4 regions of the Rhizobium sp. NZLR1 genome follow, and region 2 is predicted to be linked to each of the others. Evidence: predicted binding sites of a transcription regulator. Region 2 holds the regulator's gene; each other region holds the start of a gene.

Region 1 (7,919 bases), 790 kb from region 2:
ATGACGTCTCGCTCGCAAACCGCTGCTCGCGCCAGATCCGCGTCCGCTCCGGCAGGATCGAAGGCGACAGCGCCGCCCGCCACAACGAGGCGGCGATCGCATGAGGATCATCACGCCGCGCGTCTCGCTCGCTTTTCGCCTGGCGCTCCGCGAGCTGCGCGGCGGCATTCGCGGCTTCTACATCTTCCTCGCCTGTATCGCCCTCGGCACGGGTGCGATCGCCGCGGTCAATTCCGTGTCGCAGTCGATCACCGACACGATCGCTTCGCAGGGGCAGGAGCTGCTGGCCGGCGACGTGCGTTTCGAGCTCAACAATCGCGAGGCGACGCCCGAGGAAATGGGCTTCCTCGACGGCCTCGGCACCGTTTCGGTCTCGACGGGCCTGCGCTCGATGGCCCGCAAGCCTGACGGTTCCGATCAGGCGCTGGTCGAGGTCAAGGCCGTCGATGACGCCTACCCGCTCTACGGCCGCTTCGTGGCCGAGCCGGACTATCCGCTCGCAGCCCTGCTTTCAGGCCAAGGCGGCACCTATGGTGCGGTCGCAGCCCCATTGCTTCTCGATCGGCTCGGGCTTGCGGTCGGCGACGAATTGCTGCTCGGCACCGTCAAGCTCAGCATCACCGGCACGGTGAAAACCGAGCCGGATGCATTGTCGGAGGGTTTTGGCTTTGCGCCGCGCCTGCTCGTCAGCCGCCGGGCGCTCGCAGCCTCCGGGCTGATCCAGACGGGAAGCCTAGTCGAACATGCCTACAAGATCCGGCTGGAAGACAAGGGCGCGATGTCGGGCATTCAGGCGCGCGCCACCAAGGAATTCCCCTCCGCCGGCTGGGCTGTTCGCACCAGCGACCGCGCCGCACCCTCGCTCACCGAAAACATCACCCGTTTCTCGCAGTTCCTGACGCTGGTCGGCCTGACCGCGCTGATCGTCGGCGGCGTCGGTGTCGCCAATGCCGTGCGCGCCTTTCTCGATTCCAAACGCACCACCATCGCCACCTTCAAATGTCTGGGTGCGCCGGCGCAGGTCGTCGTGTTGATCTATCTCTTCCAGATCGCCATCATCGCGCTTGGCGGCATCCTGATCGGCCTCGTCATCGGCGCCCTGTCGCCGATCTTCGCCGCGCAGTTCCTGGCGCAGTTCCTGCCGGTCTCGACTGCGCCGACCCTTTATCCCGGCGCCCTGCTGCTTGCCACGCTCTTCGGCATCCTGACGACACTCGCCTTCGCCATCCTGCCGCTCGGCCACGCCCGCGAAGTGCCTGCGACGGCACTCTTCCGCGAGCAGGGTTTCGAGGCCCGCCGCCTGCCCTCCTGGCCCTACATCCTGCTGGCCGCGCTGTTCATGGCCGCCCTTGCCGGCCTTGCCATCGTCACCGCCTATGACCGCTTCATCGCCGTCGTCTTCGTCGGCGCGATCGTCTTTGCCTTCGTCGCCCTTCGCCTTGTCGCCGCGCTGATCGCCTGGCTTGCGCGCCGCAGCCCGCGCGTCAACTCGCCGGCATTGCGGCTGGCAATCGGCAACATCCATCGCCCCGGCGCGCTGACGCCCTCGGTCGTGCTCTCGCTCGGCCTCGGCCTGGCTTTGCTGGTGACGCTGACCTTGATCGACGGCAACCTGCGTCGGCAGCTGACCGGCCGCATGAACGAAGGCGCGCCGAACTTCTTTTTCGTCGATATCCAGAGCGCCGAGGTCGACGCCTTCCGCGATCTCGTCAAGGCGCAGGCGCCGCAGGGCAAGCTCGTTGAAGTGCCGATGCTGCGCGGCCGGATCGTCGCCTTCAACGGCGAAGATGTCACCAAGTTGGACGTGCCGGCCGCCGGCCGCTGGGTGCTGAACGGCGATCGCGGCATCACCTATGCCGACACCCTGCCGGAGAATGCCGCCCTCACGGAAGGTAACTGGTGGGGCAAGGATTACAGCGGCGAGCCGCTCGTCTCCTTCTCGTCGGAAGAGGCGCATGAACTCGGCCTGAAGATCGGCGATAAGATCACCGTCAACGTGCTCGGCCGCAATATTACCGCGAAAATCGCCAATCTGCGCCGCGTCCAATGGGAATCGCTGTCGATCAACTTCGTCATGGTTTTCTCGCCGAACACCTTCCGCGGCGCCCCGCATGCCTGGCTGGCGACCCTCACTGATCCCTCCTCGACACCGGCCGAAGATGCGGCGATCCTGAAATCCGTCACCAACACCTATCCGACGATCACCAGCGTCCGCGTCAAGGACGCGATCGATATCGTCAACCAGCTGGTCGGCGAGCTTGCGACCGCAATTCGCGCCGCCGCCTCCGTTGCTCTCATCGCCTCGATCCTCGTCTTGGCCGGCGCGCTTGCCGCCGGAAACCGGGCGCGCACCCACGACGCGGTGGTGCTGAAGACGCTTGGCGCCACCCGCGCCATGCTGATCCGCGCCTTCAGCTACGAATATCTGATCCTCGGGCTGGCAACCGCAATCTTCGCGTTGATCGCCGGCGGCGTTGCCGCCTGGTTCATCGTCGCCCGCATCATGCGCCTGCCCTCGACCTTCCTGCCCGATGTGGCGGGGCTGACGCTGGTGACCGCGCTCGTCCTCACCGTCGGCATCGGCCTCATCGGCACCTGGCGGATCCTCGGACAGAAGGCGGCGCCCGTCCTGCGCGAACTCTGACCGGATAGCGACGCCCAAACCCTTCACCTTACGGCGATTTAACCGACCGAGCCTTTGCAAGCCTCTTGTTTGCGATCGGCGAAAGCCTCATATTGTCTGCAGGCATGCTGGAGCTCCGCAGCGGCGCCCGGGTCGAAAACCCGACACCGTATTTCCATCGGAGCTTGTAAGAGGAAACTATGGCTGACCTTCGTAACTATCAAAGCCGCGCGCAGACCGGCGAGATGATTGATCAAGGCCTGCGCACTTATATGCTCAAGGTTTACAACCTGATGGCGCTGGGTCTGGCGATCACCGGCGTGGCCGCATATCTCGGATTCAACTTCGCTGTTCAGGACGGCCAGCTCACCCAGTTCGGCGTGCTGCTGTTCCAGTCGCCTTTGCGCTGGGTCGTCATCCTTGCGCCTCTTGCGGCCGTCTTCTTCCTGAGCTTCCGCATTAACAGCATGAGCGTGGCCGCCGCCCAGACGACTTTCTGGGTCTATGCCGCACTTGTCGGCCTGTCGCTCTCGTCGATCTTCCTGGTCTACACCGGCCAGAGCGTCGTTCAGACCTTCTTCGTCACCGCCGCCTCCTTCGGCGCGCTGTCGCTTTACGGCTACACCACGAAGCGTAACCTGTCGGCGATGGGCTCGTTCCTGATCATGGGTCTTTTTGGCCTGATCATCGCTTCAATCGTCAACATCTTCCTGGCGTCGTCCGCGCTGCAGTTCGCGATCTCCGCGATCGGCGTCCTGATCTTCGCAGGCCTTACCGCCTACGACACGCAGCGGATCAAGGAATTGTACCTGGAAGCCGATGACGTCGCCGTGGCCGGCCGCAAGGCGATCATGGGTGCGCTGACGCTCTATCTCGACTTCATCAACCTCTTCATGTTCCTGCTCCAGTTCATGGGCAACCGTAAATAAGCAGGACAGACTGAGATCGAAAAGGCGGCTTCGGCCGCCTTTTTTGTTGCGCCGGCTTTCGCGGAATGGTTTAGGAGAGACCTTGCCCTCCGATGGACCTGCCGCCGAAATGTCCTTCCTCCTGCGCAATGCTTCCGAAGCCGATATCCCCGCCATCGCCGAAATCTATCGCGAATCCGTCCTGAACGGCACGTCGAGCTATGAGATCACGCCGCCGTCCGAGGCTGAGATGGCGCAGCGGTTTGCGGCGATCGTCGGCCAGCAATATCCCTATATCGCCGCAGCCGATGCTGACGGAAACCTGCTCGGCTACGCCTATGCCTCGGCCTTTCGCGTCCGCCCGGCCTATCGCTGGATAGTCGAGGATTCGATCTATCTGGCGCCCGAAGCCCGCGGCCGCGGCATCGGCAAAGCATTGATGACCGAGCTGATCGACCGCTGCACCGGTCTCGGTTTTCGTCAGATGATCGCGGTCATCGGCGGCGCCAGCCCCGCCTCGATCGCGCTTCATCTCAAGGCGGGCTTCGTGGAGGTCGGCCTGATGCGGGGGGCCGGCTACAAGCATGGCCGCTGGCTGGATACGATGCTCATGCAGCGCGTCCTCGGCGAGGGTATGACGACCGATCCGGATCCGTCCATCTATCCCGGCACGCTGTTTGCCGGCTGATGCATGTCGCCCGGAAGTGTGCAGCGGTTCCGGGATAACGACATGCAGAAAAAGTGTTTCGGCTTACTTATCGACCAGCTTCAGCGCCTTGTCGAACACCTTCAACACCTGGTTCAACTCGTGACCGCGCTTCAGAATGGTGCCGTGGACGTTGATCACCGAATAGGCGCCCTGCTTGGCGGCAAGCTTGGGATTTTTCTCGACGCGGAAGAGCGGCATTTCACCGGAGCGTTTGAAGACGGAAAATACCGCCCTGTCTTTCAGATGATCGATGGCGTAGTCGCGCCATTCGCCGTCACCGACCATACGGCCGTAGATCCAGAGGATCGCATCCAGTTCGCGCCGATGAAAGGTCACCGGAAGTGGATCTTTGCTTTGCTTGTATTCCCTGAGATCGACGACGACTGAGGAACTATTGTCGACGGAACGGCTTTCGCCGTGTCGCAAATCCGGCTGATCTGTCATTCAGTCTCCGAGGCCTCTGCATGTGACAGGAGAGTGACAGTGTGCCCGAGCCGCCGCAAATTGCAAGAGTGCCGGCCGTCACATTCGGCCGCACTCCAGCGCCGCGCGTTGGACGCGCAAGGATGCCGTAGCACTTTGAATCGGCGCATCGTCCGATGCGCATAATAGCGTTGTCGCTTTCTCGGTAGCGCCGCATTTCAGTCAAAACAGCGCCTCATTTGCAGGAGAATTATGAATCCCGGTTTGGCGCCAGCGCGCCAAAGGGCCCGGCGGAGCGTATCGACCTTAACCCCAGCCCCGAATACGCTCAGCCGGGCCGCCCGGTACTTCATCCGCAAGCGGATGAAATCTCAGATGTTTTTTCCAGCCATCACCACGGTCGCCCCAAGGATCGCAGCCGGATCGCCGTTGTCGGTCGCCGATTGCAGCAGGATCGCGCAGCCCTCGAGCTGCGGCCGCTGCAGGACACTGGCTGGCAGCGTCAGACTGGTCGCCTTGCCGTCCCACATGCCGACGGTTTCGACATTGGTGACGCTGTGCAGATAGGAAATCTTCTTTCCGCTGTTCTCGCCCTTTTCGACGTCGATGGTCTTTTCCTTGTCGAAATACACCATCACGACATTGGCTTTGCCCTGTCCCGCGCCGATCTTGATCTCCAGCTCGTCGCCGCGCATCGACGCGCTGATGGGGACGGTCAGCCCGTTGCCTTCGCCGCTATAGGTATCGAGCTTGCCGTTGATACCGTTGAGATCGGCGCCGGCCAGATGACCGCGCCCGTTGACGATGGCCTGCGGCGTGTAGACGTTGCTGCGGCCCATTGTCCTCGCATAGCCATATTGCCGCTCGGTGTTTTCCTTCGAGCTCAGCGTATCGGCCCAGCCGAGATAGTTCCAGTAATCGACATGATAGGCGAGCGCGATGACATCGCCCTGGCTCACCAGCTTACGGAAAGCAGCATCCGCGGGAGGACAGGAGGAGCAGCCCTGCGCCGTAAACAGTTCGACGACACCTTTCGGCGTGCCGTCTTCGGCCTGAAGCGGGCCTGAGAGAACAACGCCGGCGATCAGCGGAATCAGAAAACGGGGGGACATTCACCTGCACCTCTTTTTCAGCGCCGACGGCGTGTTCGACCGGAGGCCCTGACATATGAACGTACGAATAATCCTTCCGGATCCAAACGAAAAGTCACGAACGGGTGAGACGCAGCGCAACCGGAACCCGCATAAAACAAATCATCGTGAGGTCCCTCAAATACCGTCGCCGCAAAGAAAAGCCGCCGGAAAATGCTCTCCGGCGGCCATCATCATATTATGAAGCTCTTAACAATCAGGCAGCGAGATCGCGCAGAACCGTCTGCAGGATGCCGCCATTGTTGAGGTAGACCACCTCGTCGAGCGTATCGACGCGCGACAGCAGCGGAACTTCCTTCACAGTGCCGTCGCCATAGGTGATCTTGGCGATCTTCTTCTCGCGCGGCTTGATCTTTTCCAAGCCCTCGATGGTGACGAGCTCGTCGCCCTTCAGGCCGAGGCTCTGCCAGGTCGTACCCTCTTCGAAGACGAAAGGAATGATGCCCATGCCGACCAGGTTCGAGCGATGGATACGCTCGAAGGACTGGGCGACGACAGCCTTGACGCCGAGCAAATTGGTGCCCTTGGCAGCCCAGTCGCGCGAGGAGCCGTTGCCATATTCGACACCGGCGAAGATGACGAGCGGCACGCCTTCGGCCTTGTACTGCATCGCCGCGTCGTAGATCGAGGTCTCTTCCTTCGACGGGTAGTGGATGGTGTAGCCACCTTCCTTGCCGTTCGGGCCGAGCATATGGTTGCGGATGCGGATATTGGCGAAGGTGCCGCGCATCATCACTTCATGGTTGCCGCGGCGTGTGCCGTACTGGTTGAAGTCGGCAACGGCGACCTCATGGCCGAGCAGATAGGCACCTGCAGGGGATGCCGCTTTGATCGAACCGGCCGGCGAAATGTGGTCGGTGGTGATCTTGTCGCCGAACAGGCCAAGGACGCGGGCGCCCTTGATATCGGCGATGCCGGTGCCCTTCTTGCCCATGCCGACGAAGTAGGGCGGGTTCTGGACATAGGTCGAATCGTCGTCCCAGGCATAGGTCTGGCCCGGAGGAACCTGAACTGCCTGCCAGTTGACGTCGCCCTTGAAGACGTCGGCATACTTGCTTTCGTAAAGTTCGCGGGTCACGTATTTCTGGATGAACTCCTGCACCTCGTGCGAGGTCGGCCAGATATCCTTGAGATAAACCGGATTGCCGTTCTGGTCTTCGCCGATCGGCTCCTTGGTCAGATCCATCTGCACCGTACCGGCGAGCGCATAGGCGACGACGAGCGGCGGCGAAGCCAGGTAGTTCGCCTGCACGTCGGGCGAAATGCGGCCTTCGAAGTTGCGGTTGCCGGAAAGGACGCCGGAAACGATCAGGCCCTTGTCGTTGATCGTCTTCGAGATCGGCGCCGGCAGCGGGCCGGAATTGCCGATGCAGGTGGTGCAGCCGAAGCCGACGAGGTTGAAGCCGAGCTTGTCGAGATCGGCTTGCAGGCCTGACGTGGCAAGATATTCGCCGACGACTTGCGATCCCGGTGCCAGCGAGGTCTTCACCCAGGGCTTCGTCTTCAGGCCCTTGGCTACGGCGTTGCGAGCCAGAAGCCCGGCAGCGATCAGTACCGACGGATTGGAAGTGTTGGTGCACGAGGTGATGGCAGCGATCGCCACGTCGCCATGGCCGAGATCGAAATCCGTGCCTTCGACGGCGTAGCGGTTGTTGAGCTGGCCCGGCTTCTTGTAATCGGCATCCATCGAGCCGGCAAAGCCGGTCGCGATGTTCTCGAGCGAGATGCGGCCTTCCGGACGCTTCGGGCCGGCCATCGACGGCACCACGTCGCCAAGATCGAGTTCCAGCGTATCGGTGAAGACGAGATCTGAACCGTCGCCATCACGCCACATGCCCTGGGCCTTCGAATAGGCCTCGACGAGAGCGATCCGGTCATGCGTGCGGCCGGACACGGTGAGGTAGTTGATAGTCTCGCCATCGACCGGGAAGAAGCCGCAGGTGGCGCCGTATTCCGGACCCATATTGCCGATCGTCGCGCGGTCGGCGAGCGGCATATTGTCCATGCCGGGGCCGAAGAATTCGACGAACTTCGAAACGACGCCCTTCTTGCGCAGCATCTGCACGACGGTGAGGACGAGGTCGGTCGCCGTGACGCCTTCCTTG
Region 2 (7,919 bases):
TCTTGCCCGCAGCCCTTCCCGGCATCGTCGGCGCCTTGCTGATGACCGCCTCGCGCGCCATCGGTGAAACTATGATCGTCGTGCTGGCCGCCGGTGTCGCCGCCCGCATCCAGATCAACCCCTTCGAGCCGATGACGACGGTGACCGTCAAGATCGTCAATCAGCTCACCGGCGACCTCGAGTTCACCTCGCCGCAGACGCTGGTTGCCTTCGCCCTTGGCATCACGCTGTTCTGCATCACGCTTTGCCTCAATATCTACGCGCTCTACATCGTGCGCAAATACCGGGAGCAGTACGAATGACGGATATTGTTTCTCCCGCCGGGATAACCGTTTCCAAGGCGCCCACGCGCCGCGATATCGGCATCAAGCGCCGCTACGCCGCCGAACGCCGGTTCCAGGCCTATGGCATCGCCGCCATCTCCTTCGGCCTCATCTTCCTGTTCATCCTGCTGTGGACGGTGATCGGCAAAGGCTACACCGCCTTTCAGCAGACGGCGATCACCCTGCCGATCGAATTTTCCGAGAAGACGATCGACCCCAGCAATAAGCGTGCGACCGATGCTTCGGTGCTGATCGCCGCCAACTACCCGGTTCTCCTGCGCGACGCGATCGTCAAGCAGCTGAACGTCAATGCCGCAAGCCGTCCCGACGTGCGCGATGCATCCGCCATGCTCTCCAAGGGTGCGCCGGTCCAACTGCGCGACATGGTCGTCGCCGACCCGTCGATCATCGGCAAGACGGTCAATGTCACCGTGCTCGCCGACGCCAATGTCGACAGCGCCAACAAGGGCCAGATCGACCTGTCGGTCGATGAGAAGAACCGCAAGGTCAACGACAAGCAGGTTGGCTGGATGAACGAGCTGAAGGCGAGCGGCGCTCTCCACAAGCAGTTCAACACCGGCCTCTTCGTCAACGGCAATTCCAGCCGTCCGGAGGCCGCAGGCCTTGGCGTCGCCCTCATCGGCTCGCTCTACCTGATGCTGATCGTGCTGGTGCTCGCTCTGCCGATCGGCGTTGCCGCCTCGATCTATCTCGAGGAGTTTGCGCCGAAGAACAAGCTGACCGATCTGATCGAGGTCAACATCAACAACCTCGCCGCCGTGCCCTCGATCGTCTACGGTCTGCTCGGCCTTTCCGTCTTCATCAACTTCGTCGGCCTGCCGCGTTCGGCTTCGCTGGTTGGCGGCCTGGTGCTGACGTTGATGACCCTGCCGACGATCATCATTGCGACGCGCGCCGCACTGCGCGCCGTGCCGCCGTCGATCCGCGCCGCAGCCCTCGGCCTCGGCGCCTCGAAGATGCAGATGGTGTTCCACCATGTTCTGCCGCTCGCCATGCCCGGCATCCTCACCGGCACGATCATCGGCCTGGCGCATGCGCTCGGCGAAACCGCGCCGCTGCTGCTGATCGGCATGGTCGCCTTCGTCGCCAACGCGCCGACGACGCCGCTCGATCCCTCGACGGCTCTGCCCGTGCAGGTCTATATGTGGGCCAACGAGGCCGAACGTGCCTTCGTCGAGCGGACTTCGGGTGCCATCATCGTCCTGCTCCTGTTCCTGATCGTCATGAACATGGGCGCCATCCTCTTGCGTCGTCGCTTCGAGCGCCGCTGGTAAACGGAGTTACACATCATGAACATGTTGACGGAAGCTGCAGTTGAAAAAGCGCTGGATCAGAAGATGAGCAACGTCCCTTATAAGATGATCGGCAAGGATGTCTCGGTTTACTATGGCGAGAAGCGCGCGCTTTTCGATGTGAACCTGAACATCCGCGAAAACACCGTAACCGCGCTGATCGGCCCGTCCGGCTGCGGCAAGTCGACCTTCCTGCGGAGCCTAAACCGCATGAACGACACGATCGACGGCTGCCGGGTCACCGGCAAGATCACGCTTGATACCGACGATATCTATGATCCCGATATCGACGTCGTCGAACTTCGCGCCCGCGTCGGCATGGTCTTCCAGAAGCCGAACCCGTTCCCGAAGACGATCTATGAAAACGTCTCCTACGGCCCGCGCATCCATGGCCTTGCCAAGTCGAAGGCCGATCTCGACCAGATCGTCGAGACCAGCCTGCAGCGCGCCGGCCTCTGGAACGAGGTCAAGGACCGCGTGCATGAATCCGGCACCGGCCTGTCCGGCGGTCAGCAGCAGCGCCTCTGCATTGCCCGCGCCGTCGCCGTCAGCCCTGAAGTCATCCTGATGGACGAGCCCTGCTCGGCGCTCGACCCGATCGCCACCGCCAAGGTCGAGGAACTGATCCACGAACTGCGCGAGAACTACACGATCGTCATCGTCACCCACTCCATGCAGCAGGCCGCGCGCGTCTCGCAGCGCACCGCCATGTTCCACCTCGGCAATCTCGTCGAGGAGAACGACACCGACAAGATGTTCACCAATCCCGACGATCCGCGCACCCAGGACTACATCATGGGTCGCTTCGGTTGATTTTGGCGACACCAAGCCTTCCCGTTATTCGAGGATAAAGCCCCATGGCATCGACACATATTTTTTCTGCCTATGATGATGATCTGAAGTTCCTGTCCAGGCGGATTTCCGAAATGGGCGGCCTGGCCGAGCAGATGGTCAGCGAGGCCGTCCGGGCGCTCGTCAACGGCGATACCGCGCTGGCGCAGAAGGTCATCTCCGACGATGTGATCCTCGATCACGCCGAGCGAGAAATCGGCGACAAGGCGATCGTTACCATCGCCCGCCGTCAACCGATGGCCTCGGACCTGCGCGAAATCATGGGTTCGATCCGCATCGCCGCCGATCTCGAACGCGTCGGCGACCTCGGCAAGAACACCGCCAAGCGCGTCATCGCCGTGCAGAGCACCGGCGTTCCGCGCAAGCTCGCCCGCGGTCTCGAGCATCTGTCCGAGCTGGCGCTCGTCCAGCTCAAGGAAGTGCTCGACGTCTACACGACGCGCTCTGCCGACAAGGCCAATGCGATCCGTGAACGCGACAACGAGATCGACGCGATGTACACCTCGTTGTTCCGCGAGCTGCTGACCTACATGATGGAAGATCCGCGCAACATCACCAGCTGCACGCATCTGCTCTTCTGCGCCAAGAACATCGAGCGCATCGGCGACCACGCCACCAACATCGCCGAGACGATCTATTACATGGCGACCGGCGCACAGCCGGAAGGTGACCGTCCGAAAGACGACAGCGCCAACACCGTCGGCGCGGTCACGGAATAAAGCCCATACTAGCCGTTGCGTGCGCGCCCATCCGGGCGCGCAAAGAGGTCGCAGCCACCTTTCTGAATTTGCGCAGGATGCATTGCTTAAATCACCCCGGTTTAAGGAACATGCGCGAGGAGACCGACAGGCATGATCCCGAGAGTTGCAGTTGTTGAAGACGAGGAAGCCTTGAGCGTGCTTCTTCGCTACAATCTCGAAGCGGAAGGCTTCGAGGTCGATACTATCCTTCGTGGCGACGAAGCCGAAATCAGGCTTCAGGAGCGCACGCCCGACCTGCTCATCCTCGATTGGATGCTGCCCGGCGTCTCCGGCATCGAACTCTGCCGGCGCCTGCGCATGCGGCCGGAAACCGAACGTCTGCCGATCATCATGCTGACGGCGCGCGGCGAAGAGAGCGAGCGCGTCCGCGGACTGTCGACCGGGGCCGACGATTACGTCGTCAAGCCGTTCTCGACCCCGGAGCTCGTTGCCCGCGTCAAGGCGATGCTACGCCGCGCCCGTCCCGAGGTGCTGTCGACGGTGCTGAAATGCGGCGATATCGAACTCGACCGCGAAACCCATCGCGTCCATCGCAAAAGCCGCGAAGTCCGCCTCGGCCCCACCGAATTCCGCCTGCTGGAATTCCTGATGTCGTCGCCGAGCCGAGTCTTCTCCCGCTCGCAGCTCCTCGACGGCGTCTGGGGCCACGATATCTATGTCGACGAACGCACCGTCGACGTCCATGTCGGCCGCCTGCGCAAGGCGCTGAACTTCTCCAACATGCAAGACGTCATCCGCACCGTCCGCGGCGCCGGCTATTCGATGGAAGCCTGAGGGGTTTCCGATAAAGTCGAGCAAGCTCTGCCCCTCACCCTAACCCGACCGGGGTCGAGCCACTCGTCTCGACCCCGGTCGGTGCCGGCAGGCGGATGAGCGACTATCTGGGCTGTCAAGTTGCATGTTCGAATTCTCTTCGCGCATCTCGTGCTTTTGCATTGAGAATGACCAGGAGTTTTCGGGCGAGCGCGATGCGGATGACCATTTTCGGTTTGCCCTGGCTTTGCAACCTTTGCTGGAATGCCGCCAGATGCGGATTGTGTCGGGCTGCGATGGCGCCAACCAGGAACAGAATGGCGCGTGGTCCGGAGCGCCCGCCGCGCACCGGCCGATGTCCGCTGCGTTTGCCGCTGTCGTTGGCAATCGGCGCAAGGCCGGCCAGCTTGGCGATCGCCTTGTTGGAGATCCGGCCGATCTCAGGCAATTCGGCCATCAGCCGGGCAACGGTACGGTTGGCCACGCCCTTGATCGAGCGAAAGGCCTGGTTGAGGCAGGCCCAGAGCGGATCGTCATCGATCATCGAGGCAATCTCGCCTTCGAGGGTGCGGCTCTGGCGCACCAGAAGCGCGATCACCTCGTTGAGGCTTGCCACGCTCTGATGATCGCGGGCCGCACTGCGGCGCTGCCTCTGGACGGTCAGGTCACTCGTGACCTGGGACAGCCGCGCCATCAGCGCCGACAGCCGCATCTGCGCGGCTTTCGGCGGCGGCAGGGCAGCCAGCCGCTTGGTTTCGGCATAATGGGCGATCATCGCCGCATCGATGCGGTCGGTCTTTTCCAGAAAGCCCATGGCTTCGGCAAACCGGCGCACATGGCGCGGATTAGCCAAGGCGCAGGCGATCCCCATCTCCCACAACAACAGGAAGGCCGTCCGCTCGTAACCGCCGGAAGCCTCCATGACGACGAGCTCGACATTCTCGGCCCGGCAAAGATCGGCCAGCGCGCCGATGCCGGTGGCGTCATTGCTGAAACGCTCAAACGTCCCGGACGGGCGGATAGACGCATCCAGCCAGTCCTTCGAAACATCCACTCCACATATAACTCTGTTCACGGTAACCTGCCTTGTGCGTGCGATTGGAACCAAGCGACTATTCGGTCGTACGTGACGATGACGAAGATCCCAGGCTCATCCACGGTTGTAACCAGAGGGGGAACGGGCGACTTCGTCACGCCTCTGGCCGGGTGGCCACCCGGCCAGAGGCTCAATCGCTTCCATCGCACAAAATCTCTAACGTGCAGATACAAGGGGCAGCCACACCCAACGTACTCACATAAAAAAACGGGCCTTCCAGCCCGTTTTTGCATGTCGACAATGTCACCCGTTCAGCTCGCCCGCGCTGCCGCCCGGCGGCGTTCGTTGACGGGCTGGTAGGCGAGTTTCTGGTGATAGCCGCAATAGGGTGAATTGTCGGGGGACTCGCAGCCGCAGAAGTGGAAGTCATCCTTCAGCGGATCGCCGACCGGCCACTTGCAAGTGCGTTCGGTCAGTTCCGTCAGGCCGAGGCGGCGGGAGATCGGCACGACCACGTTGCCTTTCGGCACGTATTCCATTTCCTCGACCGTTTCGATCTCGATCTCTTCCTTCAGCATCGTTGCGCCCTGCTGGCGGGTAACGGTGCGGGTGGTGATCCGAGAGGCGAAGTTCGGCGCGCGCGGCGCCGATGTATTGCGTTTCGGCGTTCGGGCCGTGGCGGCCGTGCCGCCGGCCTTGGCGCGGCCCGGAAGGCTCAGGCGGTGCACCTTGCCGATTACAGCGTTTCTGCTGACACCGCCAAGTTGCGCCGCGATCTGGCTGGCGCTCAGTCCTTCGGCCCAAAGCTTCTTGAGTTTCTCGACCCGCTCGTCTGTCCAGTTCATGCCCTGTCTCCACCTTCTGCGTTGGTGATGGCAGAATCCCTCACCGTTGCCTCGGAAGCTCCGAAACAAGAAACGCTTGATCAATTTTGGTGACTAGTTCCGCCGCATGCAGTCTAGTAATTGAACTTTAACCTAGTGTGAGCGTGACTCCGTGACAAGAGTCGCATGAATCCGGATGAATCGAATTCGGAGTTTTCCCCAACTTGCTGCCCCAGCGTGTCATTTCTGCAATAAAGCCTGTTGAAGGTCGAAAACACCGCTGTACAACCTTGCTGCATGCGCTAAGGGCGCAGTTTTGTTGACATTGCAGCGCGAAAAGGAAATAGTACCGCTGGCCGCCGCAAGGCGGCATTTTTAATTTTTCGGGCCTGGTTTTCTTAGCCGGAGTCCGTTGCTTGATAACTCTGATCGGGAGACCGCGCCATGGCTGAAGCCGCGCCGCTTTATGACACCTACTCTCGTGCCCCGCTGCGGTTCGAGCGAGGCGAGGGCGTGTGGCTGATCACCGAAAGCGGCGAACGTTATCTCGATTTCGGCGCCGGTGTTGCCGTCACCTCGGTCGGCCACGGCAATCCGCATGTGGTCGGCGCGCTGAAGGAGCAGGCCGACAAGGTCTGGCACCTCTCCAACATCTATGAGATCCCCGGCCAGGAGCGTTTGGCCAAACGGCTGACCGACGCCACCTTCGCCGACAAGGTGTTCTTCACCAATTCGGGTGCTGAAGCGCTCGAATGCGCGATCAAGACGGCGCGCCGTTATCAGTTTTCCAACGGCCATCCCGAGCGCTTCCATATCATCACCTTCGAGGGCGCCTTCCATGGGCGGACGCTCGCGACAATCGCCGCCGGTGGCCAGGAGAAATATCTCGAAGGCTTCGGCCCCAAGGCGCCGGGTTTCGATCAGGTGGCGTTCGGCGACATCGAAGCGGTCCGCGCCGCGATCACCGATGCGACGGCGGCAATCCTCATCGAGCCGGTGCAGGGCGAGGGCGGCGTGCGTCCTGCCACCCCCGAATTCATGAAGGCGCTTCGCCAGATTTGCGACGAAAACGGCCTGCTGTTGATCCTCGACGAGGTCCAGACCGGCGTTGGCCGCACCGGCAGGTTCTTTGCCCATGAATGGTCGGGCGTCACGCCCGACATCATGGCGGTTGCCAAGGGCATCGGCGGTGGTTTCCCGCTCGGCGCCTGCCTTGCTACTTCAGAGGCCGCCTCCGGCATGAAGGCCGGCACGCATGGCTCGACCTATGGCGGCAATCCGCTCGCCATGGCCGTCGGCAGCGCCGTGCTCGACATCATCCTCGCCGATGGCTTCCTCCAGCAGGTGCGCGACGTAGCACTCGTCTTCCGCCAGGGCCTCGCCTCGCTGAAGGATCGCTATCCCGATGTGATCGAGGATATCAGAGGCGAGGGGCTGTTGCTCGGCATCAAGGCTGCTATTCCCTCGGCCGAATTGCTGCAGGCGATCCGCGCCGCCCATCTGCTCGGCATACCCGCCGGCGATAACGTCATCCGCCTTCTTCCGCCCCTCGTCGTCACCGCCGAGGAAGCCCGAGAGGGCCTTGACCGCATCGAGCGCGCCGCCGAGAGCATTCGCGCCGCGAAGGTCAAGAAAACGGCTTGAAGAGATTGCCGCCTTCGGGCGCAGCACAGGTAAGAACATGGCTCCCAAACATTTCCTCGATCTTTCCGCGGTCACCTCAGCCGATCTCAGAATCATCATGAACGATGCGCTCGCCCGCAAGCAGGCCTTCAAGGCCGGCACGGGCGACAAGCCGCTCGCCGGCAAGATGCTGGCGATGATCTTCGAGAAGCCGTCGACGCGCACCCGCGTCTCCTTCGATGTCGGCATGCGCCAGCTCGGCGGCGAAACGCTGTTCCTGTCCGGCACCGAGATGCAGCTCGGCCGCGCCGAGACGATCGGCGACACCGCCAAGGTTCTGTCGCGTTATGTCGATGCGATCATGATCCGCACTACCGAGCATTCGCGCCTGGTGGAGCTTGCCGAACATGCGACCGTGCCTGTGATCAACGCGC
Region 3 (7,919 bases), 1.4 Mb from region 2:
GACGAACTCTTCGAGCGAAGCGCTGCCGGTCGCACCGAGGCCCGCGAGTTCGGCAACGCTTTCCGGCCTGGCGTCGTAGACGACGCATTCGTGACCGCCCCGCATCAACCGCTGGACCATGTAGTTGCCCATGCGGCCCAAACCAACCATGCCAAGCTGCATAATAAAATCTCCTGGAAATCGAGATGAAGTATCGAATCCGGAAATTAGCACCCGCAGTGTGACAGGCAAGCGAAGTCTGGCCCCTATGGGCGAGTGCGACGATTGCGCCGCCGATCTCCTTGAGGTTCGTCAGACATCCGGCGCGCTGGCCGGCTCTCCCTTCATTTCGCTGAGGAACATGCCCTCGCGCAGATTGATGCCATATTCGATAAAAGCCTTCATGCAGCAGAGCATCTGAGTCCAGCCCTCGCAGTTTAGATAGCTGCCGCGCCGGCCGGCATCGTCCTCGCGCCAGCCGGTCTCGGCGATGGTCACCAAGGTGCCGCCATCCTCCAGCGGCTTGAAATTCATCTCCACCGACGTCTTATAGGTCGTCTTGTCGTCGTCGGTGCCGCCATCCCAGCGGAGCACGATGCGGCTTTCCGGCACGAGTTCGACCACCTCCACTTGGGCGTCCTTCCACCAGGTCACCGTCGTGCCCTTGACGAGCGGTGCGCTCGCCCCGCCGATCGTGGTGAAATAGCTGCTGAGCTTCTTTGGGTTAACGACGGCGTCAAATACCTCTGCGACGGGACGGCCGATGCGGCCGGAAACACGGATTCCGAGAGACATGGCACTTCTCCTCTTCTCCATTATGCTCGTATTCCATTGTACTCGGATCCATTATGTTATAAAACCATAACATGTCAAGCGAATCGACCGACGACCCCGTTTTCAAGGCGCTGGCGCATCATCGCCGCCGCGAAATCCTCGACCTGCTCAAGGATGCCCCCCGCACCACAGGGACGCTCTGCGAGATGTTTCCGCAAATGGACCGCTGCACGGTGATGCAGCATCTGAAAGTGCTGGAGGAAGCCGATCTGGTCATCGCCCGGAAGGAAGGCCGCGAACGCTGGAACCACCTGAACAGCCTGCCGATCAAGCACATCCATGACCGCTGGATCAGCGCTTACGCCGGCCACGCTCTATCGATCCTCGACCGGTTGAGGAGCGATCTCGAAGGCCAGACGGAATAATGATCCGGCGAACAGCTTGCTTCCCGGCCCCTTGTCAGAGCATCGGCTGAGCCTGCAGCTTTCCTGCATGCTCATGCATAAATCATGCGTTGTCCGCAAACGTCAGTCTTTATAGCCTCCGCCGCCGAAGGAGAGGATGCAATGACGATACTGGTGACGGGAAGCGCCGGCCATCTCGGCGAGGCGCTGATGCGCAGCCTGCGAGCGCAAGACCGGACGGCGCGCGGAATCGATATCAAACCCTCAGCGTCCACCGACGTGGTCGGCTCGATCGCTGATCGCGCTTTCATCCGGCAGGCGATGTCGGACATCCGCCACGTCGTCCATGCCGCCACACTGCACAAGCCGCATGTGGCGACCCACGGCAATCGCGATTTCCTCGACACCAATGTCGGCGGCACGCTGAACCTGCTCGAAGAGGCGGTCGCCGCGGGCGTTGCAAGCTTCGTCTTCACCAGCACCACCAGCGCCTTCGGTGCGGCATTGACGCCGGCCGCCGGCGAACCGGCGGCATGGGTGACCGAGGACATGCTTTCAGTCGCGAAAAACATCTACGGCGTGACGAAACTCGCCGCCGAAGGTCTGTGCGAATTCTTCGCCCGCAACTCCGGCCTGCCGGTCGTCATTCTCAGGACATCGCGCTTCTTTCCCGAAATCGACGACGATCCTCACATTCGCGGCGGCTATTCGGCAGAGAATGCCCATGCCAACGAGCTTCTTCACCGCCGCGTCGATATCGCCGATGTGGTCCGCGCCCATCTGCTGGCGCTCGACAAGGCGCCGGCAATCGGCTTCGGCCGCTACATCGTCTCCGCCACGACGCCGTTTTCGGCGACCGATCTCGTCGCGATCCGGCACGACGCGTCTCTTGTCGTCGAACGACTGTTTCCGGGTGCAGGCGCTCTCTATGCATCACGCGGGTGGACGATGTCCCCGACGCTCGACCGTGTCTATGTCAACGCTCGCGCAAGGCGGGAACTGGGCTGGCAGCCCCGATATGATTTCCAACTCGTACTCGATTGCCTGCGCGACAACAGGGAATGGCGCAGCCCCTTGGCGCTGGACGTCGGCTCGAAATTCTACCACGACGAGGTCTTTGCCGAAGGGCCTTATCCGGCCGGGTAAGCAGCAAACTGGAATGCGGACACGCGGATGCCCGACATTCTCTCGGCATGGCCTTTTCGCTGCAAAGCGTCATCCAGATATCATGATCCCGTCATAGACCGTCTGCGGTGTCCGGCCTGCCGGCGGAAGCCGTTTCGAGAGCGCTTTTGACCGAGAGGGTATTTTCATGAAAAACGTCAGACCATATGCATCGCGGCTGTTCGCCGCGGTTCTTGCCGCATCCGCCGCCGTTCCGGCCGTCGCAATGGCCGAGAATTCCGCCACCGCCGGCGGCCTCACCTTCATCAACAAAGGCCTGGTCAGCATCGGCCGCATCCCGGCCAACCAACGCGACAAATTCGGTGAGACCTTCGGTTCCGGCTCTGGCATGGCGATCGATCCAACCGCCTGGAGCCGCGACGGCGCCAGCTACAAGGGCATGCTCTACCTGCTGCCCGACCGGGGTTACAATGTCACCGGCACAGTCGACTACCGCCCGCGCCTGAACACCATCGCGATCAGCCTCACGCCGGTTGCTCCGGGCGCAACACCCGAGGCCGGCAAGGAGCAGTCCGGCGTCGACGCAAAGCTTGTCGATTCCATGCTCTTTGTCGATGACAAGGGCGCTGACATGACCGGTCTCGATCCGGAATCCGGCGTGCGCGTCGCTGCCGGCAATTTTCCGCCGCTGCCGCAGGCTGTAAACGGCAAGATCGCGCTCGACAATGAAGCCATCATCCGCATGGCCGACGGCACCATGTTCGTCAGCGACGAATACGGCCCTTATATCTACCGCTTCGTAGCCGACGGCCACCTGCTCTCGGCGACCCAGCCGCCGAAGGCGCTTTTGCCGATGCGCAAGGGCGCGCTGAGCTTCGCCTCCAACAATCCCGGCCCCGGCGCCTCCGCTCCTGATCCGAAGGATCCGGAGACCGGACGCCAGAACAACCAGGGGCTCGAAGGCATGGCAATGACGCCGGACGGCAAGTTCATCATATCAGTGCTGCAGTCGGCCACCCGCCAGGACGGCGGCGATTCCAGCTCGACCCGTCAGAATACCCGCGCCATGATCTATGACGCCGCCGATCCCGATCATCTGAAGCTGGTGCATGAATATGTTGTGCCGCTGCCGGTCTTCAAAGATGCCAAGGACAAGACGGTGATCGCCGCCGAGAGCGAAATCGTCGCCCTGTCCGACAAGACCTTCCTGATGCTCGCCCGCGACAGCGGCAACGGCCAGGGCCTGAAGGGCGACACCTCGCTCTACCGCAAGATCAACATCGTCGACCTCTCCGATGCGACCGATATCGCCGGCAGCGATTTCGATGCCGACAAGCCGATCGCGCCGAAGGGCGTCGTCGATCCCTCGCTGACGACGGCGACGCTGACGCCCTTCATCGACATCAACAACAAGGCCGACCTTGCTCGCTTCGGCCTGCACAACGGTGCGCCGAACGACAAGAACAACCTGTCGGAAAAATGGGAAGCCATGGGTCTTGCAAGCGTTCTCGACCCGAACCTGCCGGACGACTACTTCCTGTTCCTCGCCAATGACAACGACTTCTTGACACAGGATGGTTTCCAAGTCGGTGCGGCTTACAAAGCGGACGGCGGTGCCGATGTCGACACGTTGTTCCAGGTCTTCCAGATCACCCTTCCAGGTCTGAAAAAATAGCGGACGCGCTGAACAGGGCGGACGCGTAAACCGCGTTCGCCCGGTCGGTCCGGCGCCGTCGAAGGGGAGGGAAGGGAAAGGTGCGATCCACGACAACCGATGGATGTTTACGATCCTGGGTGCCTACAAACGTAGGTGGGCGCCGTGTGTCCAGGCCCACGGGCCTAGCCAGGGACAGCTCCCTTTGGATCGAGTATGGCCCCAGGGATTGTGGTTCCTGTCGAGAGGCGCAGACCGCATCGCGATATATAAGGTCGTTTGCGCCAGCGCGCCAGTGGCGGCGGCACGCAGTCGTTATTTAATTCAGATCCATTGAGTTCGGGGGGGGCCGTCCGTTCAGCTTGTCGGTGATTCCGCGAATCCGGCTTGAAACCTCGCTGAGCGCCGCCGCGAGATTTTCTTCGGTGCGGGCGGTGGCCGCAAGCACCGTGTCGCGGTTGCCGCGCAGCGACTCGAGCTCGGATTCGAGCCCGGCGACGCGGCGCGTCAACTCGGAAATCTCGTCCATGATCATGATACCGGCCATGACGGTGATCCTGAGATCGCCGATTTCCCCGAACTGCCCCTTGAGATGGCCGACATAGCGGTCGAAACTGGTCGCCAGATCGGTCAGGTGATCCTCCTGCCCTTCCTCGCAGGCCATGCGATAGGCCTTGCCGTCGATCGTTACCGTCACCTGCGCCATGCCAAACTCTTTCTACGAGAGCATGATGCCGAAAGGTATGAGCGGTTTTCGGACGACATCATGCTTAACGCTTAAATGAGAACAGGATTCAGATTTTGGGCCAACTTGGCCTAAAATCATCCTGTTCTAGCGATCCAGAACCGCGCGGATCGTTTCCATGGCCGTCACCAGCCGCCGCGATACCTCGCGGTTGACTTCCTCAAGCCGGTTTGCGCGGAATTCGGCCTGGTCGAGCTCCTGCGCCAGCCGCGAACGGTCGGCGTGCACGCGCCGCACCTCGCCCTCGATCTCGCCCTGCTCGCGCTGCCGCTCGACGCGCATGTCGACGGCATTTTCGAGGCCCGAAATCGCCTGTCTCAATTCGTTGAGCGCTGCTTCCATGGTTTTGCCTGTGGGCATCATGCCTTCCCAATTCCCGCGCAGGATCCGCGAATCGGCACGCCGCGCCGATCCTGCGATTTAAAAAGGATATGCAGCTCGCCGACGGCCCGTCAATAAATCCTGTCACTTGCCTACCGGCCTATCCTGTGGATGAGCGTTTTACACATGCCGACGATAGGTGATTTGTCATTTGTACAATCGAGCGATCAAATGTCAAAAATTGCCATTGCCCGCCCGGATTTGGCTTGCCATTTATTGACTTGCCCGCCCCAACTGCTATGTCTCTGCCGCTTTCACTCGATGGTCTTGGAGGCTCGAGGCCATCCCCCGACACCCGGAACTTGCGGAAAAGCCATGACCTCTCCCGAACAACACGACCGGATGGCGAATGCAATCCGTTTTCTCGCCATGGACGCCGTTGAAAAAGCGAACTCCGGCCACCCCGGCATGCCGATGGGCATGGCTGATGTGGCAACGGTCCTGTTCACCAAATATCTGAAGTTCGATCCGAAGAAGCCGCACTGGCCGAACCGCGATCGCTTCGTACTCTCGGCCGGCCATGGCTCGATGCTGCTCTATTCGCTGCTGTATTTGACCGGTTATCCTGACATGACTATCGAAGATCTGAAGCAGTTCCGTCAGCTCGGCTCGAAGACTGCCGGTCATCCGGAATACGGTCACGCGACCGGCATCGAAACGACGACCGGTCCGCTCGGCCAGGGTATTGCCAATTCCGTCGGCATGGCGATTGCCGAACGCAAGATGCGCGAGGAATTCGGCGCCGATCTTCAGGATCACTATACCTATGCGATCTGCGGCGACGGCTGCCTGATGGAGGGCATCAGCCACGAAGCCATCGCGCTCGCCGGCCACCTGAAGCTCAACAAGCTCGTTCTGTTCTGGGACAACAACTCGATCACCATCGACGGCGCCGTGTCTCTCTCGGATTCCACCGATCAGGTCGCCCGTTTCAAGGCCGTTCATTGGAACACGATCGAGATCGACGGTCACGATCAGGCTGCCGTCGCCGAAGCGATCGAGGCTGCCCACAAGTCCGACCGGCCGACCTTCATCGCCTGCAAGACGATCATCGGCTTCGGCGCCCCGAACAAGCAGGGCACCCATAAGGTCCACGGCAACCCGCTTGGTGCCGAGGAAATCGCCGCCACGCGCAAGGCGCTGAACTGGGAATCTGAGCCCTTCGTCATCCCGTCGGACGTCTTGGATACCTGGCGTGCAGCCGGCGCCCGCTCCGTCGATCTCGTCAACGCCTGGGAACAGGGTCTGGCCAAGGCTCCGGCCAAGGCCGAATTCACCCGCCGCATGGCAGGCGAGCTGCCGGAAGGCTTCGATGCCGCAATCAGCGCCTTCAAGAAGAAGCTTGCCGAGACCAAGCCGACCGTTGCCACTCGCAAGGCTTCGGAAGACGCGCTCGAGGTCATCAACGGCTTCCTGCCGGAAACGCTCGGCGGCTCCGCCGACCTGACGCCGTCGAACAACACCAAAACCAGCCAGATGCACTCGATCACGCCGACGGATTTCGCCGGCCGTTACATGCATTGGGGCATCCGCGAGCACGGCATGGCCTCTGCGATGAACGGCATTGCGCTGCACGGCGGACTGATCCCGTATAGCGGCGGCTTCCTGATCTTCACGGATTATTGCCGCCCGCCGATCCGCCTTGCTTCGCTGATGGGCATCCGTGTCATCCATGTCCTGACGCATGACTCGATCGGCGTCGGCGAAGACGGCCCGACGCACCAGCCGGTCGAACAGCTCGCCGGTCTGCGTGCCATCCCGAACCTGATGATCTTCCGTCCGGCCGACGCCACGGAAACGGCGGAATGCTGGCAGATCGCCATCAAGACGCACAACCGTCCTTCGGGCCTTGCTCTGACGCGCCAGAACCTCACTGCGTCTCGCACCGAATACAGCGAAAAGAACCTCTGCGAACAGGGCGCTTATACGCTGGCCGGCAATGCCGACGCCAAAGTGACGATCTTCGCCTCCGGTTCAGAAGTCGAAATCGCCGTCGCCGCCCGCGCAGCCCTTGAAGCCAAGGGTGTCACGGTGCGCGTCGTATCGGTTCCCTGCACGGAACTGTTCTTCGAGCAGCCGGACGCCTATCGCAAGGAAATCCTCGGCAACTCACCGGTAAAGATTGCCGTCGAAGCCGCCGTCCGCGAAGGCTGGGATGCCTTTATCGGACCGGAAGGCACTTTCGTCGGTATGAAGGGCTTCGGCGCTTCCGGCCCGGTGAAGGACGTTTACAAGCATTTCGGCATCACCACCGACGCCGTCGTTGCGGCCGCGGAAGCAAAGCTTTAATGAGGGCGCCTTGAGGCGCTCTCCATCTCCTCAATTCCAGGCCCGGCTGTATCGGGCCCTACTCTATCGGGAGTGAATGAACATGACAGTCAAGGTTGCCATCAACGGCTTCGGCCGCATTGGCCGCAACGTCCTTCGCGCCATCGTCGAATCCGGCCGCACCGACATCGAAGTCGTCGCCATCAACGACCTCGGCCCCGTCGAAACCAATGCCCACCTGCTGCGCTACGACTCGATCCACGGTCGCTTCCCGGCCACCGTGAAAGTCGAGGGAGACTCGATCATCGTCGGCAACGGCAAGCCGATCAAGGTCACCGCCATCAAGGATCCGGCGACACTTCCGCACCGCGAACTCGGCGTCGACATCGCGATGGAATGCACCGGCATCTTCACCTCCCGTGACAAGGCTGCCGCCCACCTGACGGCCGGCGCCAAGCGCGTCATCGTTTCGGCACCTGCAGACGGCGCCGATCTGACTGTCGTCTTCGGCGTCAATCATGACCAGCTCACCAAGGAGCACATGGTCATCTCCAACGCGTCCTGCACGACAAACTGCCTGGTGCCGGTT
Region 4 (7,919 bases), 590 kb from region 2:
TCGGGTCGTTGGCGCGGTCGCCAACTTCGGCGTCGGTTTCGGGCGCCGCTTTCACATAGGTGCCGATGCCGCCGAACCAGAGCAGGTCGACCGGGCTCTTCAAGATCGCCGTGATGATTTCGAAGGGCGTCGCCACGGCCTTGTCGAGGCCGATCGCGGCAACCGCTTCCGGGGTCAGAGTGACCGATTTCGCCGCGCGGGAGATGATCATCGCACCTTTGGAGAGCACGGTTTTGTCGAAATCCTGCCAGCTTGACCGCGGCAGGTCGAAGAGACGCTGGCGCTCGGCCAGCGTCTTTTCCATATCGGGATCGGGATCGATGATGATGTCGCGGTGGTCGAAGGCGGATATGAGGCGGATCTTCGGAGAGAGCAGCATGCCATTGCCGAAGACGTCGCCGGACATGTCGCCGACGCCGGCAACGGTGAAGGGCGTCGTCTGGATGTCGATGTCCATTTCGCGGAAATGGCGCTTGACGGTTTCCCAGGCGCCGCGGGCAGTGATGCCCATCTTCTTGTGGTCGTAACCGGCCGAGCCGCCGGAGGCGAAGGCATCGTCCAGCCAGAAGCCGGCTTCTTGGGCCAGCGCATTGGCGGTATCGGAGAAGGTTGCGGTGCCCTTGTCGGCGGCGACGACGAAATAGGGATCGTCACCATCGAGCCGGACGGTGTCCTTCGGCGGCACGATCTCGGCGCCCGATATATTATCGGTGATCGACAGCAGCGTGCGGATATAGGTCTTGTAAGCCTCGCGGCCGGCATTGAAGATCTCGTCGCGGCTGCCGCCGATGGGGAGCTTCTTCGGATAGAAGCCGCCCTTGGCGCCGACCGGCACGATGACCGCGTTCTTCACCTGCTGGGCCTTGACGAGGCCGAGCACCTCAGTGCGATAATCCTCGGCACGATCCGACCAGCGCAGGCCACCGCGCGCCACCTTGCCAAAGCGCAGGTGCACGCCTTCGACTTCGACGCCATAGACGAACATTTCGCGGAAGGGTTTCGGCTGCGGCAGGCCGTCGACCAGGTGCGGATCAAGCTTGAAGGCCAGCATCGACTTTGGGGAGCCGTCCGGATTCTTCTGGAAATAATTGGTGCGAAGTGTCGCATCGACGATATTGACGTAACGGCGCAGGATACGGTCGTCGTCAAGACTCGGCACGTCGGCAAGCTCGGCCTCGATCGCCTGGTGCAGGTCGGCAAGCTTCTTGAGGCGGGCCTTCTCGGAAAGCGTGGTATCGAGCGTGTCGTGGAACAGCCGGAAGATGGCGGCGGCGACAGCAGGATATTTGTCGAGCGTGGTTGCGATGTAATCCTGCGAATAGGCAATGCCGGCCTGGCGGAGATAACGTGCATAGGCGCGCAGCACGTTCGTCTCGCGCGCTGAAAGCCCGGCCGAAAGGATCAGCCGATTGAAGCTGTCATTGTCGATCGTGCCGGCGAAGGCGGCGACGAAGGCTTCTTCGAGGGCAGCGCCGTAGCGCTGCAGGTCTATGTCGCCACCATTGCGGGCCCCGAGCTCCATATCGTGCAGCACGACGAGTTTCGTTTCTCCATCGGCGGCCGGCACCCCAATGTCGAAGGTGCGTTCGCTGACGACATTGAAGCCGAGATTTTCCAGAAGCGGTACGCGGCGCGACAGCGCCAGCTGGCCGCCGGCGTGGAAGATTTTCAGCGAGAGGATGCGGCCCCGTTCTTCCGGACGATGGTAGAACTGGATGCGAAGCGGCTCGCCAGCGGCGCAGGCGCCGATATCGGCGAGGTCGGCAACGGTTTCCTCCGGAGTGAAGGAATCCTGGAAGGCCTGGTCGACCGATATCTTCGGCGCCTTGGCCCCGGCCAGCGCCTCGAAACGGTCGTCCCAACGGGCGGTGATTTCGCGGATCACCTGCTCGAGCTTTGCCTGCGGAATACGCGGCGTCTTGCCGCCGGAGCGGCCGATGATGAAATGCACGCGCGCCACGCCGCCTTCCGGGAAAGCCGGATAATAGGCGGAGACACGACCGTCATAGACAGTCTTCAGATAGGTGCCGATCCGCTCGCGGACGATCGAGTCGTATTCCTCGCGCGGCACGTAGATGATCACCGAGACGAAGCGGTCGAAATGGTCGATGCGCGGCAGGACGCGCACGCGCGGACGGTCGGCCAAGTCATTGATCTGTTCGGCAAAATTTGCAAGCAACGTGGTGTCGATCTGGAAAAGGTCGTCGCGCGGATAAGATTCCAGCGTGTTGTCGAGCATGCGGCCGGAATGGCTCATCGGGTCGAAGCCGAAATGCTCCTTCACCTTTTCGATCTTGGAACGCAGCAGCGGGATTTCAGAGGCGAGCGACGTATAGGCCGTCGAAGTGAAGAGCCCGACGATGCGCAGTTCGCCGGTGACGTTGCCCGCAGCGTCGAAACGTTTGACGCCGACATAATCCATATAGGCCCGGCGATGGACGATCGATTTCACATTTGCCTTGGTGACGATGAGGAAATCGGGGCCGTCGAGGAAGGCCAGGATCTCAGGCGTCGTCGTCACGGCGTCCTTGCCGGTGCGCAACACCAGCACATCCGGGTTGGAGAGCATGCCGAGGCCAGCACCCTTGTCGCGTTCGACCCTGGCATCGGAACCTTTGCCGGAATAGACATATTCACGCATCCCGAGGAAAGTGAAATTCTCATCGCGCAGCCATGTCAGGAAGGCGATTGCCTCATCGCGATCAGCCTTCTTCCGGGTGGTGCCGTTGGCTGAGAGCTCGGCGATCACCCCGTCGATCTTGGAAAGCATCGGCTTCCAGTCGGACACCGACAGGCGGACCTGCTCGAGGACGGTTTCGACACGTTTGACGAGATCTGCGGCCTGGGCGAAGTTGAGCGGCGCAATGTGGAGCTGGATATGGCTGACGCGGTTGGCCGGGTCGCTCGGATGATCGGCGGAATAAATCGCCGGCGCCTTACCTTTTTCCATGATCAGGATGGGATGCACGGCCATGAACAGGTCGCGATAGGTGCTCGTCACTTCACCCATGACCGATTCAAACAGAAAAGGCATGTTCCGGTCGGTGACCGATAGCACCGAAACGGCAATGCCATCTGGCGTCACATCGGCAATGGTGTCGATGCCGACACGAGGCGCCTTGCCATTCCAGGCGGCAAGTTCCTTTGCCGAATGCACGGCGGAGAGCGCCAGCATCTCAGGCGTATAGAGTTCGAGATCGTCATTGCTGGCCCGGCCGAAGAGTATTTCCGGATCGAGATGCGCCTCGCCCGTCGCCTTGGCGATCTTGCGTGCGCTTTCGATCTGCTTTTCCCGTTTCGGATTGTTTCTGGCAGCCATGGATCGCCTCCCGCAATGGACTGATTTTCTGCAAGCTAACAGAAGATTCTTCGAAAAAATCTCTAAAATGGAGGCCCGAACGATTGTCTTGATGCTTTTTTGACCCTCAAAATAGGAAATGAAGAGGGATTTTTTCGCTTTCCTGGCCAAAACGAACGGGGAAGCCTCTTTTTAGTTTTCGTTTCGCCTACATTTCCATGCCCACGTGAAGAATGGTTGACAGCGCGCCGTCAAAAAGATCATCAAAACGCGATCATCATTCGGACCTCGGTATCATGTCGGAAAATGCAGCGGGCGCAGTCATTGTCATCTCCAGTCATGTGGTGCGCGGCTCGGTCGGCAACCGGGCGGCGGTCTTTGCACTGGAGACGCTCGGTCATCCTGTCTGGGCGCTGCCGACCATCGTGCTTCCCTGGCATCCCGGCCACGGCCGCTCGACGCGGCTGACATTTGCGGAAGCGGATTTCGACGCGGCGATCGACGATCTAATCCGCGCGCCCTGGATCGGCGAAGTCAGGGCGGTGCTTTCGGGCTATTTCGGCAATGCCGCCCAGGCGCGTTCCGTCGCCCGGCTGATCGCTGCGCTCCGGCAAGATAATCAGGAACTGCTTTATGTCTGCGATCCCGTCATGGGCGATCTCGGCGGCCTCTACGTGCCGGAAGCGACCGCAGAGGCTATTCGCGATCATCTCATCCCGCTCGCCTCGCTGGCGACGCCGAACCGCTACGAACTCGCATGGCTTTCGGGGGCAGCGCTTGAAGACAACAGCGCGATCATGGAGGCGGCGCTGGCGCTCGGACCATCGCGCATGCTCGTCACCTCGGCCGTGCCGATGATGGCGGGCGGTACCGGCAATCTCTATCTTTCCGGCCGTCACGCGCTTCTTGCCGAGCACCGCGTCGTCGAAAATCCGCCGAATGGGCTCGGCGACCTGCTTGCTGCCGTCTTCCTGTCGCGCCTGCTTTCCGGCCTCGAGGACGAAAAAGCGCTTCAGCTTGCCACCGCCAGCGTCTTCGAGGTGCTTGCGCGCGCCGTCAAGCGCGGCAGCAACGAATTGATGTTGGCAAGCGATGCTTCCAGCCTTTCGACGCCGATGGCCATGGTGCAGATGCGCCGGCTCGTGCATCCGGCGCAGCGGCGGAAAAAATGACACATCGGCCAATGCGTTCATTTTGCAGTGCAGCAGTTGATCTTGTCTTCCGCGCGCGCTAATCCAGAAGCATGCAGCGTTTTCCAAATCCTCTTCTGGACGGCTATCGCAACTTTATGAGCGGACGTTATGCCGACGCCCGCGACAGGTATCGGCAGCTTGCCGAAAACGGTCAGAGTCCCCATACGCTGGTCATTGCCTGTTCGGATTCACGTGCGGCACCGGAGCTGATCTTCGATGCCGGCCCGGGCGAGCTCTTCGTCATTCGCAACGTTGCCAACATGGTGCCGCCTTACGAGCCGGACGGTCACTTCCATTCGACGTCGGCCGCGCTCGAATTTGCCGTGCAGGCGCTGAAGGTCTCGGATATCGTCGTGATGGGCCATGGCCGCTGCGGCGGAATCCGTGCAGCGCTCGATCCGAACGCCGAGCCGCTGTCGCCCGGCGATTTCATCGGCCGCTGGATGTCGCTGGTCAAGCCCGCCGCCGAGCAGATCCAGAGCAACGATGTGATGACGGCGGCCGAGCGGCAGACGGCGCTGGAGCGTGTCTCGATCCGCAATTCGATCGACAATCTCAGAAGCTTTCCCGACATCAAGGCGCTCGAGGAAGCAGGAAAAATGCACCTCCATGGCGCATGGTTCGATATCTCCACAGGCGAACTCTGGGTGATGGATGCTGAGACTCGTGACTTCATTCGTCCAGAAATCTAGGGCCAGAAATCTAGGGATCCGCCGCTTTATCAGTTTATTAAGAATTGCTGCTAAGATGCCGTCAATTGGTCGCGCACGACCGACGTTTTGATCACCGTGGCGATTGGCGATGAAGTTCGAAACCATCAAAAGGGTTATCCTGGCCGCCATCATGCTGCCCTTCGTCTTCATGCTCATTGAAGGCGTCGTCGTCATAAGGTCTTCGCTCAGACAATACAGGGATCTCGAAAAGGACAGGCAGTTCGCCGACGTGCTTGCCCGCGGCGGGTCGATCGCCGCCACGGAGATCCTGAGTGAAATTGGCGCCACCCGCCTCTACCTCGCACGTCCCAACAACGCGACTGCCGCCGACATGCAGAGAAGCCGGGTGACGCTCGATCGCGAGCGCTTGGCCTTCTATGCCACGCTGCCCTCCCGCGATGCGCTCGACCCAGGGCTGGCCGGCGAATTATCGATTCTCAGCCTTGCCTATAGCCGCATCGTTGCCGCCCGCAACGCCGTCGACCAGGGCCTTTACGCCGGCAGCGATCCCGGTTCTATCTACTGGTATGCAGCTCTCAAGCAGCTTGCCGTCGTCGACACGCTTTCACCACTGATCAGCGATCCGGTGCTGCTTGAGAAATCCAACCAGCTGATGGGTATTCTGCTGACCTATTACGGCGAAAGACTGATTACCGGCGTCGGCACCCGCTACCTCGATCACCGTGTTTCCGCGCGGTTTCCGGTGGAGCTGTTCGTACAGGGCAAGGTAATGCTCGGTGAGGGCATGGACCACATGGTCTTTCATTCCACGGCGCCGATCGTGCGCGACATCGTTGCCTATCTTGCCCGTAGCGACCAGGTGAAGGCGAATGCGATCACCGATGCGATCCTTGCCGGATCGCAGCCGACGCGCGTAGTGCGCGACGTCTGGGCTACTGCGCAGAGCGAACGCATGATCTTCCTGCAGCAGAAGATGGTCGAGGCCGCAAAAGATATTCATGAGACCGGCGAAAACTTGTCGACGCGCGCGCATATACATCTGACGCTGATCCTGGGGCTGTGTGCCGGCCTGTTGCTTCTCGCCACATTGGTGATGACGCTGGCGGCAAGGGGCCTGCGCCTGATCGACCGGCTGACGCGGGATCGCGAGACACTGGTCAGCGAGTTGCGCAACGCCGCCCAGACCGATCTTCTGACTGGCTTGTACAACAGGCGCGGCTTCGAGGTCGCCGCATCGGCGCTTCTGACGCAGGCCGAGCACGGGTCGCGCTGGATCTCCGTCGTCCTCTTCGACCTCGATCATTTCAAGAAGGTCAACGATATCAACGGGCATGATGCCGGCGATGCCGTGCTCCGGCAGGTCGCGGGCGTCGCGCGTCAAAATTTTCGCTCCTTCGATCTGCTGGTGCGCCATGGCGGCGAGGAGTTTTTGGCGCTTCTGCCGGATTCGACGCCTGACGATGCTGCAATCATTGCCGAGCGCGTGCGGCTGGCGATCGAAGCGGCGGAAATATCTTTGGAGAGCGGCGATGTTCTCAAGGTGACGGCGAGTTTCGGATGCGCCGGCCGGGCAAATGAAGCCGCCAACCGGAACTTCGAGGATCTGGTCAAACGCGCTGATCTGGCGCTCTATGCCGCCAAGGCCTCCGGCCGCAACTGCGTCGTTTCGGGACCGATCGTGCAGGCGCCGGCGAAGGAGGAGCGACGCAAGAAGGCGTCGGGCGGCGGTTTTGATACCCGAACATGAAAAACGCCGCATGTCGCAGCGGCGTTTTCGGGTATCGTTGTCGATGAGGGCCTATTTGCCGTCGATCTGCTGGCCGATATAGGCGATCGCCTGCTGGTAGACGCTGGCGGCGTTCCAGCCCTGGATGGCGACGAAATTCGGCTCTCCGGGCTGATAGCCGGCGCCGGCGCTCCAGCCATGGCCTTTGAGGAAATTCGCAGTCGAGGCCAGGGCATCGGCGCGGGAACCGACCATGTCGACGCGGCCGTCGCCGTCGCCATCGGCGCCGAAGCGTACGACATTGCGCGGCAGAAACTGCGTCTGGCCGATTTCACCGTGGGCAGCACCCTTGGCCTGCGGGCTCAGATAGCCCTCGGAGACGAGCTGGAGCGCGGCATAGAGCTGGTCGGTGAAATAGTCCGAACGACGGCAGTCATAGGCAAGGGTCGAAACAGCCGACAGCGTATGCTGGTTGCCCATATAGCTGCCAAAACCGGTCTCCATGCCCCAGATCGCGATCAGCGGGCCGGACGGAACGCCGAAACGGCGTTCAATCGAGGCAAAAAGTGCCTGGTTGGCGGCCTTCATGCTGCGGCCGCGGGAAATGACGGTGGCACCGCCGCGCTTCTGCATGAACGCGTCGAAGGAGAGTTTGAAGCTCTTCTGGCCGCGGTCGGCGGCGATCGTCGGTTTGTTGTAATTGACGTTGGCGAAGGCGCGGTCGAGGACCGAGCGGCTGACGCCGTTTGCCGCCGCTTCCTGCTTGAAGTCGGCGACCCATGCACTGAAACCGCTGCTATTGTTGCCGCATTGGGCGCCCTGGGCCGCTGCCGGCAGCGCGTGGAGGACGCCGGCTGCCATAGATGCGGCCAGAAGGAATGTTGTCATGCGCATGAGAAACCCCGCTCCGGTCTGCTGAAGCGCGCCGCGGCCATCAGAACCATGCGACGCGCCTTAAATCTTTGTTCTGTTCATGCCTTTGTCCCAAAACCGCTATCGGTTTCGGGCGGCATAGCTTGGCTTGACGC

What was found. Region 2 encodes PhoB, which activates phosphate uptake and scavenging genes when phosphate is short. Its sites were predicted from a motif close to TGTCATNNANCTGTCAT; they were not measured.
Region 1: a site for PhoB is predicted at 4,707-4,723, ahead of J3O30_RS21330 (DUF2794 domain-containing protein). Genes of this name have one in related genera too.
Region 3: a site for PhoB is predicted at 2,371-2,387, ahead of J3O30_RS18640 (esterase-like activity of phytase family protein). Genes of this name have one in related genera too.
Region 4: a site for PhoB is predicted at 3,525-3,541, ahead of J3O30_RS22260 (NAD-glutamate dehydrogenase). Genes of this name have one in related genera too.

The regions. Positions count from the first base shown of each region.
Region 1 is NZ_CP071632.1:4,344,023-4,351,941, forward strand. It holds gene J3O30_RS21310 (ABC transporter ATP-binding protein) at 1-104, shown strand, start outside; gene J3O30_RS21315 (ABC transporter permease) at 101-2,644, shown strand; gene J3O30_RS21320 (Bax inhibitor-1/YccA family protein) at 2,824-3,552, shown strand; gene J3O30_RS21325 (GNAT family N-acetyltransferase) at 3,662-4,219, shown strand; gene J3O30_RS21330 (DUF2794 domain-containing protein) at 4,283-4,684, opposite strand; gene J3O30_RS21335 (thioredoxin family protein) at 5,035-5,775, opposite strand; gene acnA (aconitate hydratase AcnA) at 6,011-7,919, opposite strand, start outside.
Region 2 is NZ_CP071632.1:552,375-560,293, forward strand. It holds gene pstC (phosphate ABC transporter permease subunit PstC) at 1-302, shown strand, start outside; gene pstA (phosphate ABC transporter permease PstA) at 299-1,618, shown strand; gene pstB (phosphate ABC transporter ATP-binding protein PstB) at 1,634-2,449, shown strand; gene phoU (phosphate signaling complex protein PhoU) at 2,494-3,207, shown strand; gene phoB (phosphate regulon transcriptional regulator PhoB) at 3,340-4,023, shown strand; gene J3O30_RS02790 (IS110 family transposase) at 4,139-5,077, opposite strand; gene J3O30_RS02795 (GcrA family cell cycle regulator) at 5,350-5,883, opposite strand; gene J3O30_RS02800 (aspartate aminotransferase family protein) at 6,307-7,506, shown strand; gene argF (ornithine carbamoyltransferase) at 7,544-7,919, shown strand, end outside.
Region 3 is NZ_CP071632.1:3,771,078-3,778,996, forward strand. It holds gene gnd (phosphogluconate dehydrogenase (NAD(+)-dependent, decarboxylating)) at 1-162, opposite strand, end outside; gene J3O30_RS18625 (SRPBCC domain-containing protein) at 292-774, opposite strand; gene J3O30_RS18630 (metalloregulator ArsR/SmtB family transcription factor) at 846-1,178, shown strand; gene J3O30_RS18635 (NAD(P)-dependent oxidoreductase) at 1,320-2,303, shown strand; gene J3O30_RS18640 (esterase-like activity of phytase family protein) at 2,470-3,957, shown strand; RNA gene ssrS (6S RNA) at 4,038-4,196, opposite strand; gene J3O30_RS18650 (cell division protein ZapA) at 4,256-4,642, opposite strand; gene J3O30_RS18655 (DUF4164 domain-containing protein) at 4,769-5,044, opposite strand; gene tkt (transketolase) at 5,378-7,351, shown strand; gene gap (type I glyceraldehyde-3-phosphate dehydrogenase) at 7,434-7,919, shown strand, end outside.
Region 4 is NZ_CP071632.1:4,541,226-4,549,144, reverse strand. It holds gene J3O30_RS22260 (NAD-glutamate dehydrogenase) at 1-3,319, opposite strand, end outside; gene pdxY (pyridoxal kinase PdxY) at 3,595-4,470, shown strand; gene J3O30_RS22250 (carbonic anhydrase) at 4,542-5,183, shown strand; gene J3O30_RS22245 (GGDEF domain-containing protein) at 5,293-6,912, shown strand; gene J3O30_RS22240 (lytic transglycosylase domain-containing protein) at 6,964-7,785, opposite strand.